3 regions of the Arthrobacter sp. V1I9 genome follow, and region 3 is predicted to be linked to each of the others. Evidence: riboswitches for the same ligand, from Rfam matches in the RefSeq annotation. Region 3 holds a riboswitch; each other region holds the start of a gene.
The links. A riboswitch is a leader RNA that binds a small molecule or an ion and turns the genes downstream of it on or off. The one in region 3 is predicted to bind cyclic di-AMP.
Positions count from the first base shown of each region.

Region 1: it holds a riboswitch for cyclic di-AMP, as region 3 does, so the genes downstream of both, QFZ70_RS08320 (LysM peptidoglycan-binding domain-containing protein) here and QFZ70_RS14000 (C40 family peptidase) in region 3, are expected to answer to the same signal.
Region 2: it holds a riboswitch for cyclic di-AMP, as region 3 does, so the genes downstream of both, QFZ70_RS14585 (hypothetical protein) here and QFZ70_RS14000 (C40 family peptidase) in region 3, are expected to answer to the same signal.

Region 1 covers NZ_JAUSYU010000001.1:1,739,876-1,744,079, forward strand. The annotation lists gene QFZ70_RS08315 (YdiU family protein) at 1-996, shown strand, start outside; gene QFZ70_RS08320 (LysM peptidoglycan-binding domain-containing protein) at 1,097-1,957, opposite strand; cyclic di-AMP (ydaO/yuaA leader) riboswitch at 1,961-2,165, opposite strand; gene QFZ70_RS08325 (dienelactone hydrolase family protein) at 2,430-3,413, shown strand; gene QFZ70_RS08330 (TraR/DksA C4-type zinc finger protein) at 3,538-3,894, shown strand; gene QFZ70_RS08335 (DNA alkylation repair protein) at 3,891-4,204, shown strand, end outside.
Region 2 covers NZ_JAUSYU010000001.1:3,129,702-3,133,905, reverse strand. The annotation lists gene upp (uracil phosphoribosyltransferase) at 1-15, shown strand, start outside; gene QFZ70_RS14590 (glyoxalase superfamily protein) at 61-435, shown strand; gene QFZ70_RS14585 (hypothetical protein) at 561-1,289, opposite strand; cyclic di-AMP (ydaO/yuaA leader) riboswitch at 1,295-1,455, opposite strand; partial or broken gene QFZ70_RS14580 (response regulator) at 1,642-2,028, opposite strand; gene QFZ70_RS14575 (winged helix-turn-helix domain-containing protein) at 2,651-3,517, shown strand; gene QFZ70_RS14570 (histidine phosphatase family protein) at 3,618-4,145, shown strand; gene QFZ70_RS14565 (hypothetical protein) at 4,152-4,204, opposite strand, start outside.
Region 3 covers NZ_JAUSYU010000001.1:2,992,583-2,996,786, forward strand. The annotation lists gene QFZ70_RS13985 (molybdenum cofactor guanylyltransferase) at 1-213, opposite strand, end outside; gene QFZ70_RS13990 (HNH endonuclease) at 257-757, opposite strand; gene QFZ70_RS13995 (NlpC/P60 family protein) at 1,017-1,808, opposite strand; gene QFZ70_RS14000 (C40 family peptidase) at 1,971-2,693, opposite strand; cyclic di-AMP (ydaO/yuaA leader) riboswitch at 2,764-2,959, opposite strand; gene QFZ70_RS14005 (M23 family metallopeptidase) at 3,072-3,893, opposite strand; cyclic di-AMP (ydaO/yuaA leader) riboswitch at 3,904-4,148, opposite strand.

The DNA of each region.
Region 1 (4,204 bases), 1.3 Mb from region 3:
ACCGGCCGCCCGGTGCGCAGGGACACCATGCTTCCGGGAGCGGTACTGACAAGGGTGGCCAGCAGCCACCTGCGCGTGGGCAGCTTCCAGTACGCAAGGGCCACGGAAAACATGGACCTCCTGCGCCGCCTGGCGGACCACGCGATCAGCCGGCACCACCCGGAAGCCGCCCGCGCCGGGAACCCCTACCTGGCGCTCTTCGAAAGCGTGGTGGCCGCTCAGGCAAAACTGGTAGCGGACTGGATGCTGGTGGGATTCGTCCACGGTGTGATGAACACAGACAACATGACCATCTCCGGGGAAACCATCGATTACGGGCCCTGCGCCTTTATGGACGCGTTCAACCCTGCCGCGGTCTACAGCTCCATTGACGTGGGCGGACGCTACGCGTACGCCAACCAGCCGGTCATCGCCGAGTGGAACCTTGCCCGCCTGGCTGAAGCCATGCTGCCGCTCTTCAACGAGGACCAGGAACAGGCCGTGGCCCCCGCGGTAGAAGCACTCGGCAAGTTCCGCCGCCAGTACAGCGAGGCCTGGTTCGCCGGGATGAAAACCAAACTCGGATTGGCAGAAGCCCCTGCCGGGAGCGCGGAGGCTGAAGAAGCCTCGGAACTGGTGGATGGGCTGGTGGCCCTGTTGAAGGACGGACCGGTCGACTACACGTCGTTCTTCCGGAACCTCTCCCAAGCGGCAAGGGGAAATGACCGCCCAGCCCGCGGGATGGTCCTTGACCTGGCTGCCTTCGACACATGGGCTGCGCGGTGGCGTGCCCTGCAACCGGACGCGGAACTGATGGACAGGGTCAATCCCGCCTACATCCCACGCAACCATCTGGTAGAGGAAGCGCTCGCCGCAGCAACGGACGGAGACCTTGATCCCTTCACCCGGCTCCTTGAAGTGGTCCGCGCCCCGTTCACTGAGCGGCCAGGGCTGGAACGCTACACCGAGGGAGCGCCGGAGGACTTCGGCAGCTACCAGACCTTCTGCGGGACCTGAGCGCCCCCGGCAGCTGAGCACCGGCTCACGACGGCCGGAAACAAAACAGGGGCGGCCGCCGGGAACAATCCCGTCTGCCGCCCCTGCTTGGGTGGTGTTACTACGCTACGCGGACGAAGGAAGCGCCGCTGAGCCAGCTGATGGAGTGGACCTCGGTCTTGAAGCCGTCCACGCCACCGCTGACAACCTGGCCGTTGCCGGCGAAGACGCCAACGTGACCGGCGGTGATCACCAGGTCACCGGGAGCCGGGGTGCCCACAGTGGTGCCGTACTGGTAGAACTGGCCCGGGGCCAGGTCGCCAACGCTCTTGCCCACGGAACGGAGAGCCTTCTCCACCATGGCGGTGCAGTCCTGCTGGACGCCCACCTGGCCGTAGGCGTTCGCGAGGATGGCTGCGCCGGTACCGGTGCCGGTGGCCGCGGGAGCTGCCGGGGCGGGTGCTGCCGGAGCAGGAGCCGTGGAGGCGTAGGACAGGTTCATTCCGGTGTTGGCGGGGGCGGCGGCAGTCACGGCCGGAGCCGGAGCCGCAGCTGCCGGAGCCGCCGGAGCGGCTGCAACGGAACCGGCGCCGGGGACCTTGATCTGGTCGCCGGGGTAAATGATCGCGGAGATGGACAGCCCATTGGCGGACAGGACATCGTTCAGGGCTACTCCGTGGGCGGCCGAGATGGCGCCCAGGGTATCGCCGGCAACAACGGTGTGCACGTTGCCTGCAGCTGCTGCGGGGGCAGCCACTGCAGCAGCCGGTGCTGCGTAAGCCTGGGTGTTAGTGGTCTCGGTGGTGTCCGGACCGGTTACGCCTGCGTGGGCCGGGGCGCCGACACCGAAGGCAATGCCGGATGCTGCTGCAACGGCGAGCGCCGGGCGGCCAAGGGACTTGGCTGAGACAGCCAGACCCTCGAGTGCGATTGAGCGGGCCGGAGTCGCGCGGTGACGGGCGGTGGTGGAATTTTTTGACACGGTTGATCGCCTCTCCCATGCCTGCGGGGTGAGCTGTCGGGTTCGGGTTGGAGATACCCGGCCGGGAGCAATTCCGTAATGAACGGTGTCGCTCTCGACTTAACCCCAAGGCCTCGCGTGAGGCCGGTGGAAACGTGGTTCCCCCGTCCCTGCCAGCTGGAAAGCGTTGGGTTCCCGGGTCAGTGGCAGGGCTCGGCATACTGAGGGGAATGTCCCGTCTGGGAGGGACACCTGAAGACCCTAACCCGACTTCGGGTGCATTGTCACGTTTGGGTAACATGCGAGGTGCTTCTATCACATTCCGCAAATGACTTGAATTGGATTTACCACGCGGCTGACCTCGCGAGATACTTTCCTGCTACGGAAGCTGTGTTGCTTTGGTCACAAAGTAGTAAAGGAACTCGAAGGCGGGGCCGGAAGCTTGCCCGGAAGCGCCGCGCGGAGGAGGATATGCCCACCCCGAGGAGGCACCGTGACCCAGCTTGGAAAGTACGAAAAGTACTTGATTGAGGAGTTTTTTGACGACTACCGCGCCGGTACGCTGAGCCAGCGGACCTTCACCCGGCGGGTTGCCTTCATTACGGGCAGCACGGCGACAGCCGCGGCGGCGATGTTGCTGGTGGGCTGCACTCCCAGCGAGGTACCGCCGAGCACCGACCCCATGCCCACGCCGGAACCTTCCACATCGTCGGCCACCGGAACGGCCGACGCAGGGGCCGCAGGTGCCGTCCCTGCGGCCAAGAGCCCGCTTTCCCTTCCGGAGGGCGCATCAGGGATGACGACGGCGACTATCCAGTTTCCGTCCGGTGGAACCCCTATCAGCGCCTACCAGGCCAAGCCGGAGCGGGCGGGGCGCAGCCCTGCAGTACTGATCTGCCATGAGAACCGAGGGCTGACAGCCCATATCGAAGACGTGGCGCGGCGCTTTGCGAAAGAGGGGTACGTTGCCCTGGCTCTTGATTTGCTGAGCCGAGAAGGCGGGACTGCGAACCTGGACCGTGACGCTGTTCCCGGTGCCCTCATCCAGGCGGGCGCCCAGCGTCACATTGCCGACTTCAAGGCAGCGGTGGAGTATCTCCGGGGCCAGGACTTTGTGGACGGCCAGCGCATCGCCATGACCGGCTACTGCTTCGGCGGCGGCATCACCTGGCAGGCGGCCACGGAGTTGGACGGGCTGAAGGCCACGGCGGCGTTTTATGGCCCCGCCCCCGACCTGGGCAAGGTGCCGGGCATCAAAGCGGCAGTTTTTGGAGTCTACGCTGAACGTGATAAACGCATCACCGCCGCCATGCCTGCGCTCAAGGATGCGCTCGCGGCAACCGACGTTGTCCACCAGATCACCGTCTACCCCGGCGTGGACCACGCCTTCCACAACGACACCGGCGACCGCTACAACGAAGCCCAGGCCACGGCCGCGTGGAACGACACCCTCGCCTGGTTTGGCCAGCACCTTTAGGCCCCGCCGTTCCTTGCCAATCCCTGAGTCGGCGCGGAACTCCATCGCATCACCGATGAAGGCACGCCAGCCTTCAACGCGCGGCTGAAACGGGTACCCGAACCACCCGCGCTAGGCTTTTGCCATGGCCGACTTTGAAAGATTCCGGATCCTGCTCGAGGAGGAGCGGGAGCGGAAGATTGCCCTCCTTCCGGCGCTCCGCGCGGACATCGCCTCCGCAAACTCGGCGCGCCAGGACTCGAACGTGGATGACGAACACGATCCGGAAGGCTCCACCATCGCCTTCGAGCTGTCCCAGGCCTCCGCCCTGCTGAAGCAGAGCAGTGCCGGGCTGGATCAGGTGGACGCAGCCTTGGCCAGAATCGCTGAGGGAACCTACGGGACCTGCGCTGTCTGCGGGGACGCGATCGCCGAAGGCAGGCTGGAGGCACGGCCGTGGACCCCGTTCTGCATCCGGCACGCCTCGGCAGGGCGCCCATGAGCAGCGGCATGGATCGTGTGGCGGCTGCCGCTGAATTCGTTGACCGCACGTTGCAGAACGAGGGCGCCTGGTACCGGGCGGACGACGTCGAGGGCCGGCTGGGCGGTCTACTGGCCTCCTACGGTTCCTCCGTCGGCGCTGTCAGGGGAACCATCCGCGACGCGCTGCGGAAGTACAAGGACCTCGACCACGATGGCGTGGTGCAGCTGGCATCAGCCCTGTGGGGGCTGCCCCGGCCCGGCGCCAGGGCAGTGTACGAACGCCGGCTGGCCGCCGTTGTCCTGCTGCAGTCCAAAGTGTCACTCCTGCG
Region 2 (4,204 bases), 140 kb from region 3:
GGCATCGCGGGGTAGTCCTCAAGCCTTTTGCATTCCGCGCCGCGTCGCTAGCCTGTGCGGATGGACTGGAAACTGGAACTTGTGTATGTCCCTGTGTCAGACGTGGACCGCGCCAAGGATTTCTACGTCAACAAGGTAGGGTTCAATGCCGACTTTGATGAGCGGCCCACGGATTCGATCCGCTTTGTCCAGCTGACGCCGCCGGGCTCGGCCTGCTCGATCTGCATCGGGGAGGGGCTTACGGACGCACCTCCGGGCACCGGCTCCAACCTCCAGCTCGTGGTAAACGACATCTCTGCCGCGCACCAGCATCTGAAAAACAACGGGGTAGACGTCAGTGACGTCGACATACAGGACTGGGGCCACTTTGTGTACTTCGCAGATCCCGACGGCAACAGGTGGGCCGTCCAGTACATCCCCGGCCGCGGCGCCTGACTTACTGCGACGGGCGGGTCATTTTTCCGGCTTTGAGGTCGGTCATGGTTCACATACGCCGGGCGGCCCGCCCCTCGAGAAGGTGCGGGCCGCGCCGGCTGATGTGTCCTGTGGAACCGGTGTGCTTAGTACCAGTTGTTCGACAGGTGAAAGTTCAGCGCACCACACGGGGACTGGTAGCGCTCCTGGATGTAGTCCAGGCCCCAGTTGATCTGGGTGCGGTAGTTGGTGCGGTAGTCCGCGCCGGCGCTGGCCATCTTCTCGGCCGGCAGGGACTGGACGATGCCGTAGGCGCCGCTGCTCGGGTTGGTGGCCGTGGTGGTCCAGTCCGATTCCTTGGTCCACAGTGTCTTCAGGCACTGCATCTGGTCAGGAGCCCAACCGTAGCTTCCCAGCTTGCTGGCCGCATAAGCCTGGGCGCCGGCGGGATCATTGACCGCGACGACGGGGGCAGGCTTGGGCGCCGGTGCACGCTTCGGTGCAGGTTTTGGTGCCGGTGCAGGCTTGGGAGCGGGTGCCGGTGCGGCTTTCGGAGCCGGTGCGGGCTCGGCCGCCTGCGGAACCACGTTGATTTCCGGCAGGGCTGGAGCAGCAGACTCCGGCGCGGGATTCGCCGTGATCTCGCTCTTCTCGATGCTGAGGCTGGCTTGCGCCTCGGCGGCCTGCGTCTCGGTGGCTGCTACGCGGATGCTGGTTTCCGTAGCCTGCCCTGCAGCGCCCACCCCGATGAGGAGTGCGCATGACGCGGCCACCACGGCGGCGCGCTTGCCGAAGGAAGGGATTTTGCCGGTTTCCGGTGCGGCCTGCGGTGCAGACTCGTTTTTCGGGCGTGGCTGTGCCAGGAACTTGAACATGATGAATCGCCTCTCACACCTGCGGAGTTAGCTGTCGGGTTCGGATGAGGGCATCCGGCCAGACGGAAAGATCACGTGCTGGCTTAACCCCAAGGGCAATCAGTGCCCGGGACGGTGGGTCCCCCGCCTCTGCCTTGGTTCAAGAGGAATCCGGGAAGTGGCAGAGCTTGGCGTCATCCGGATATACGGCCCGAACGGGAACCGTACCTAATCGACGGTACAGGAATTCAAAGCACAAGTCACATTTTGGTAACAGAGATCACGACGGCGGCGCGTCGCCTTGCCGAAAGGCTCGCAGGAACGGCACTGCCAAGGCAAGCCCGTGCGCCGCGGCTGTGACGTCACCGTTACCCTCGCCGTTGACCACAACGGGCTCGTCCGGACGCTGCAGCTGCCAGTTGTACCCGGGCGCCATCACCTTTTCGTCTCTGACGCTTTCGATCACCAGCTACGAGAGGTCCACCTCGCTGAGCTTGAGAGGCTGGCCCTCATCGAGCCGGGCCAGCAGGAGCAGATCTTCTACCGAAGCGGTCATCCGCTCCGACTGGCTCTGCATACGGGCCAGCGACTTTGCGCCGTCGAACCCCGGGAGCATCACGTCAAGAACCAGGACGTTCGGGCGGAAGTCCTTGGCCAGCTTTACGGCCTCAGGGCCCTCCGCAGCCACCGCCACTGATGAGCCGGCCATTCGCAGGCCCATGCTCATCAGCTCGGAAAGGGTTGACTCGTCGTCGACCACCGGGGCGCGGATGGGGCATCCGCCCGGGCGGGAGGGCTGGGGGCGATCGATCGGTGAGCCGCGGCTATGGGTTCCCGCGCCTCGCGAGCTCGTTGTTCCTGAGGCGGAGGACGAGGCATTTTCACTGTCCAAAGCCCGTGCCGCTGGACAGGAGGCCCCGCACGGCTGGGCGATTCCGGCATTCCCGGTGCATCTGAAGAAAAAGCTCGTTGACAAGGGCAGGCCCGAATTTTGTTCACCGTCGGCAGCCCGCTGGACAGAAAACCGGGGAAATGATCAGTAATCTGACCATTCGTCAGAATCGTGATCTGCAGCACATTAAGCGCTTTTGTCTCAATATGCGGACCAAGGCGTCCATTGTTACTTGCAAGTTAGCATTGTTACGCTGCACACTTCCATTGTGAACAAGAACTCAACAGCACCTGCAGCCGCAGACTATTGGCCCAGCACATCAGCTGCTGCCGACATGCGCTGTTGTCGAATGTACGCCTGATCTTCCCACCCCTTGAAGTTCGTAGGCATACGCCCCCCAGCCCAGCGTCGGGCGTCCCTCCCCAATCCATTGCGGGGAACCCAGCATTCGAGCCGCGATGACGGCCATTCACATTGAGGTAAGCATTCCATGTCAGTTGCATCCGGATACGTCCACATTTCTGTCCGTAACGCCGCCAAGGGTGGCCAGCCGTCCGGCCTCCGCCCCGGCTTCGGACCGCGCACGTCGCTCGCTCCCGCAACTTCGGGAAGCAGCTTCCCTGGCCCGGGATACGGCCCCCAGGCCTACAACCCCAACTCCTACGGCCAGCTCCGCGCCGTCCCGCCGTCGGAGTCCGCGCCGGTCACCGCTCCAACCCCTGTAGTGGCCGGGCCGAACCCGGTCCGCCCCGTGGCCAACGACAACGTTGCGCGTGGATTCGTTCTGTACATGGGAATCGATGAGGAAACCGCGGCAGCCGCAGGTACTTCCATCGCCAAGCTCGCCCAGGAAATCCGCGCCTACGCCCAGTCCCTGGTAACCGGAGCCGAGAGCTACGCCGCTGTCGCCGTCGCCCCGGCCGGCACCCCCGGCTCGGCCCTCGACGTCGTCCGCTCGACTTTCGGTGACCCTACGGTCAACACCCGTCAGCGCACAGAAACCCCCCGGCCGCAGCAGCCCCAGGAACCGCGTCCCTCGGGTGTCCTGATCGACCTCGCCCGTCGCGAAGTGCACCTTGATGGTGAATCCCTGAACCTGACGTTCAAGGAGTTCGAGCTCCTGAACTACCTGGTGGAAAACGGCACCCGCACCGTGGGCCGGGACGAACTGCTCGAAGGCCTGTGGCGGAACGCCGAAGAAGTACCCAACGAGCGCACCATCGATGTCCACATCCGCCGCCTCCGCTCCAAGCTCGGCCGCCTCGCCAACACCGTGCGCACCGTCCGCGGCCAGGGCTACCGGTTCTACGAGCACCCGGAGGTTGTTGTCTGGGCCGCTCCGGAATACTCGATCTAACCTTTACTGTTTGACGCCTTAGGGGCGGCACCCGTCTACTTGGCCCTCTCCAGGCATTAGCCCCTGCGGCTGGGGTTGAGGCTGGCATTAGGCTTGGGCCATGAGCCAGCACCATCTTCGACGCCTTGTGATCATGCGGCATGCCAAGGCCGACTGGCCTGGTGGTGTGGCGGATCATGAACGGCCGCTGGAGGAGCGGGGCCATCGGGAGGCGCCGCTTGCCGGTCGCTGGCTGCTTAAGCACAACGTTGTTCCGGACTTCATCCTGTGCTCAAGTGCCCTGCGGACCCGCCAGACCTGCACTTGGGTGTGTTCTGAACTGGGGGACAAGGCGCCTACGCCCAAACTCGAGGACGGACTCTATGCGGCGTCGGCCCTTAGCATGCTCACGGTGGTCAACCACGTGCCGGATACGGTGACAACGCTGATGCTGATCGCGCACTTGCCGGGCGTGCAGGACCTTGCCATGCACCTTGCCTCCCGTGATTCTGACCATGACGCCTACATGGATGCCGCCACGAGGTACCCCACCAACGCGCTCACCGTCCTCGAAACGGAGAAGTCCTGGGCGGAGCTGGACGGGCAGGATGCGCGGATCACGAGGTTCAAGGTGCCGCGGTCCCACTAAGGCGGGCTATTTCCTCGGTGCGGGACGGCGCACCGGCTGCTTCACCGCACCTTGCCGGG
Region 3 (4,204 bases):
CGGCTGCTCACGGCAGGAGAGCACACCTGCCGGGAGAGCGCTGGCGTCCGGACCCACCACTACTGTGCGGAACGCCCCGGAGGCCGCGGCAAGCGACTGCTGCAGGAGGGTGGCGCCTTCAAAGACCAGCCCTTGCTTGGGCACCCCGCCCAGCCTGGATGACCGGCCGCCGGCCAGGATCACGGCGTCGAAGTCCAACCGGTTTTGCTCCACTCCCCCAGCCTAGTCCGGGGACGGCGAAGGCGACCTACCCCGATCAGGCAGCGCGCTCAGGCAGCAGGAACGGATCCCAAGCGGGCGTGGGCTTCTCGAGTTCCTTGATCTGCCAGATGGTGCCATGCGGAGGCTCAGGGACAAACCGCAGTTTCCAGCCCATTTCTGCCGGTGTGTGGTCACCTTTGACGTTGTTGCACCGCAGGCAGGCGGCCACCAGGTTCTCCCAGGACTCCGCGCCCCCGCGCGACTTGGGGTGGACATGGTCGATGGTGTGGGCAGCTTTTCCACAGTAGGCGCACTTGTGCCCGTCCCGTCTCAGCACCCCGCGCCGGCTCACAGCAGTGGACTGATTATATCTGGGGCGGATGTAGCGGTTCAGGAGAATCACGGACGGGCGGCCCAAAATCTCCTGGGGACCCACTACGGGGTCGTCCCCTTCAGCCACAACGCTCGCCTTGCCCGTGAGCACAAGCACCAGCGCCCGGCGGAAAGTAATAACCGCCAGCGGTTCATATCCAGCATTCAGAACGAGAGTGCGCATGCACGTACCTCTTCACGGCCGCACCCGGTCAGGGGCACGAGGGCCGGCTGCCCTCGGCGTGGTCCGGGCTATGGATCGACACCACAAGAGTAAACAAAGAAGTGCACTATCAGCTAATTCCTGTCACCCGGGCCGCCGTGTCCCGCCGGAATTAGTGCCCCGGGCAGATGGACCCGGGGTTTAACCCGGCAGGACCCCCGCTGTAAGGGCAGGGGTCCTGATGCGTCTTGATCAGCCGCTAAGCGCGGCTGCAGGGATGTCAGTTGACGCGGATGAACACCGGGCCGGAGCCCACGTTGGCGCTGAAGACAACGGTCTGGTTGCCGTTGTAGCCGCCGTGCACCGCTTGGCCGTTGCCGGCGTAGACGGCGATGTGGGCCATGCCGGAACCACCGTCGGCGTAGTAGATGAGGTCGCCCGGCTGAGCCTCGGCAGCGCTCACGGTGCGCCCCAGGGAGAGGTAACCGGCAGGCCAGTCGTGGAAGTTGATGCCCACGGCAGCCAGGGAGTTGGTCACCAGCATGGTGCAGTCCTGCGAAACGCCGAGCTGGGCGTAGGCGGCGGACAGTATGGCTGCGCCCTTGCCGCTTGCCGAGGCAGGAGCGGCGGGGGCTGCAGCGGCCGGAGCCGTGGCGGTCACCTTGGCAACAGCGGCCGTCTCTGCGGCGGGAGCGGGCGCAGGAGCGGGAGCCGGAGCTGCTTCCTGAACCTCAACCTCAACCTCGGGCTCCGGAGCTTCCACAACGGGAGCCGGCGTGGTGGTCACGGCAGGCTTCTCGAAGGTGATGGCAATGGTGGAAGCAGCCGAGATGGGAGCCTCAACCGTTGATTCAACTTCCAGGGTGGAAGCCGGAGCGGAGTCGCGCTGAACGTTGGCGTCAGCAGCGTTGGCAGCCAGGCCGCTGGTCAGGACCAGACCGGAAGCAGCTGCGATGACAGCTGCCTGGCGTCCTACGCCGCCGGCGTTGTCGCCGACAGCCTTGGCAATGATGGCGAGCGAGTTGGTTTTGGTGACCTCGGCGCGGTGCCGTGCGGTTGCACGAGTAGTCATCAGTTCTCTCTTTCGTTTTCCTTCAAACCGCATGTAGGCAGCCAAAGGTGACTGGACGTGCCGGCATCTTGGGGGTACGCCGGCACGCCCCGAACGGGGATGTGTGATTTAGCGAAAAGCGTTTGGGCAAAGAAAAAGCCCTTGGACCGTAAGGTCGAAGAACTAGTTCATGGTGTAGAACGCGGAGGAACCGGTAGCAGCTACCGAGTGCAGGAGCGTTCCCTGCGAGGGGTTCAAGGCGCTGATCATCATGCCGTTGCCAACGTAGATGCCGACGTGCGCACCGCCGTTCTGCATGACGAGGTCGCCCGGCTGCGGCGTGGACGTGGGCTTCATCGCAGTCCAGGCGTTGACGCGGGGGATGCTGATGCCGGCCTGGGCGTAAACCCACTGGGTGAAGCCGGAGCAGTCCCAGCCGCTGGGGGTGGTGCCGCCCCACACATACGGGCTGCCGATGCCGGTGTAGGCGATGGCCGCAATGCCGGAGGTGGCAGCCGAGGACGCGGTGGCCACGACCTTCTCTGCTGCTGCCGCTGCGGTGGTCTCTGTGGAAGCCGTAGCGGTGGACTCTGTGGAAACGGTGTCCGTGTCCACGGCCGCGGCCGTGTCATCGTCATCAGAAGTTGACTGGACAGTCACCGGCTCCAGCACGGGAGCTGCGATGGTCTTGACCACCGGACGCTCGAAGGACACGGTAGCCGTGGGTGCCGCAGTGACCGCGAGGGCCGACTGCGCGGACCCTGACTCGGTGGAAGCAGAGACACCAGCGGTGGTGTCCGCCGCGTTGGCCGGCAGGCCCAAGGTCAGGACGAGGCCGGACGCAGCAGCGATAACTGCAGCCTGGCGACCTACTGTCCCGGCATTGGCACTAACAGCCTTGGACATGGTGTCCAGGGGGTTGGTACGAACCGATTGCGCACGGTGGCGCGCAGAATTATGGCGTGAAGACACGAAGGTAGCCTCTCCCAATGCCTGCGAGGTGAGCTGTCGGATTCGGATGGGAGTCACCCGGCCGCGCGGCTTCCTGGGAAGCTTTTGCGACTTAACCCCAAGGCCTTCAAACTGAAGGCCATAATTGGTTCCCCCGCCCCTGCCAGACGATGAAATGCGAACGGACCTTGAGCGGTGGCAGAGTTAGGCAATCCGCACAAGAGCGTCAACTTCGGAAAAGTTGACGCGAGTTAGACGGTACAGCAGTTTTGCTTGAATGTCACATTCAGGTCACGGCAGGTCAACATCATTTGATAGTTCACCGTCACTTGACTAGAGCCAGCCAGTGGGGTCAACAACTTCGCCGTTGACCTGGACCTCGAAGTGCAGGTGGCAGCCTGTGGAGGCTCCCGTGGTCCCGCTGAGGGCCACAACATCCCCGCGGGATACTGTCTGCCCCTCCTTCACACTGAAGGACGAGAGGTGGTTGTACGTGGTTTCCAGGCCGTTGCCGTGGTCCACTACAACGCGATTGCCGCCACCGTACTCGTGCCAGCCCACAAAGGTAACGGTTCCGGTGGCCGCAGCCAGAACGGAGGTGCCGCACTGGGCTACGTAATCCTGTCCGCGGTGGAAATCACCGGAGCCTCCCGTGATGGGGCTGACGCGGTAGCCAAAGGGTGAGGCAGTGCTCAATGCAGCGAGCGGGGCACCGAGGCTTCCGGTGGAAGCGGCGCGGGTGATGGCGCCCGCAGACTGGGCACTGAGCAGCTGTTTGAGCTTCCCGTCCGGGTCCGCTTCGGTGACCACGGCGGACCGGCTGAAGTCGATTTCGGCCTCCGCTTCCGCGGAAATTTTGGGCTGTGGGGCTACAGCGGACGCGGCAACAGGAGAGTTCCCTGACGCATCCGTGGCCATCACGGGACTGGTGGCCGGTACGGTCACGGTAAGCACCAGTCCGGTGGCGGCCAGGGCGACGCCGGCCTTCTGGCCGATGCCGCTGGCAGCAGCGAACTCGGTGATTTGACGGAATGGACCCCGACGCCGGCGCGCATCACGGTGCGGATCGCGGGGGCGTTCCGAGGTGATGACTTCGACAACGCGCGGTGTCGAAGCAGGGACCGCCGCGCGGCGGCGTCCCCTGGAATTGTGCATGGTCAAGAAGGGTTCCTCTCTGGAAAGCCTGCGAAGTTAGCTGTCGGATTCGGGTCAGAGAGTTCAAAGACCCGGTCCGCCGTAAGCAAGCTTCGGCACAGAGATATCCCCGGAGGGATTCCTTCGCTGGAAGAGGCTTGCTGCTGACGGACTTCACCCCAAGGCAGTCCCCCGGCTGCCGCTTGTGGTTCCCCCGCCTCTGCCAGTTACGACTCATGCTCCTGATCCGCTGGCAGAGCTCGGCTCCAGATCAGGTAACGCTTTAATATCAACGCTTCGGTTCAACTATAGAGGGTTAACACCCAAAGTAA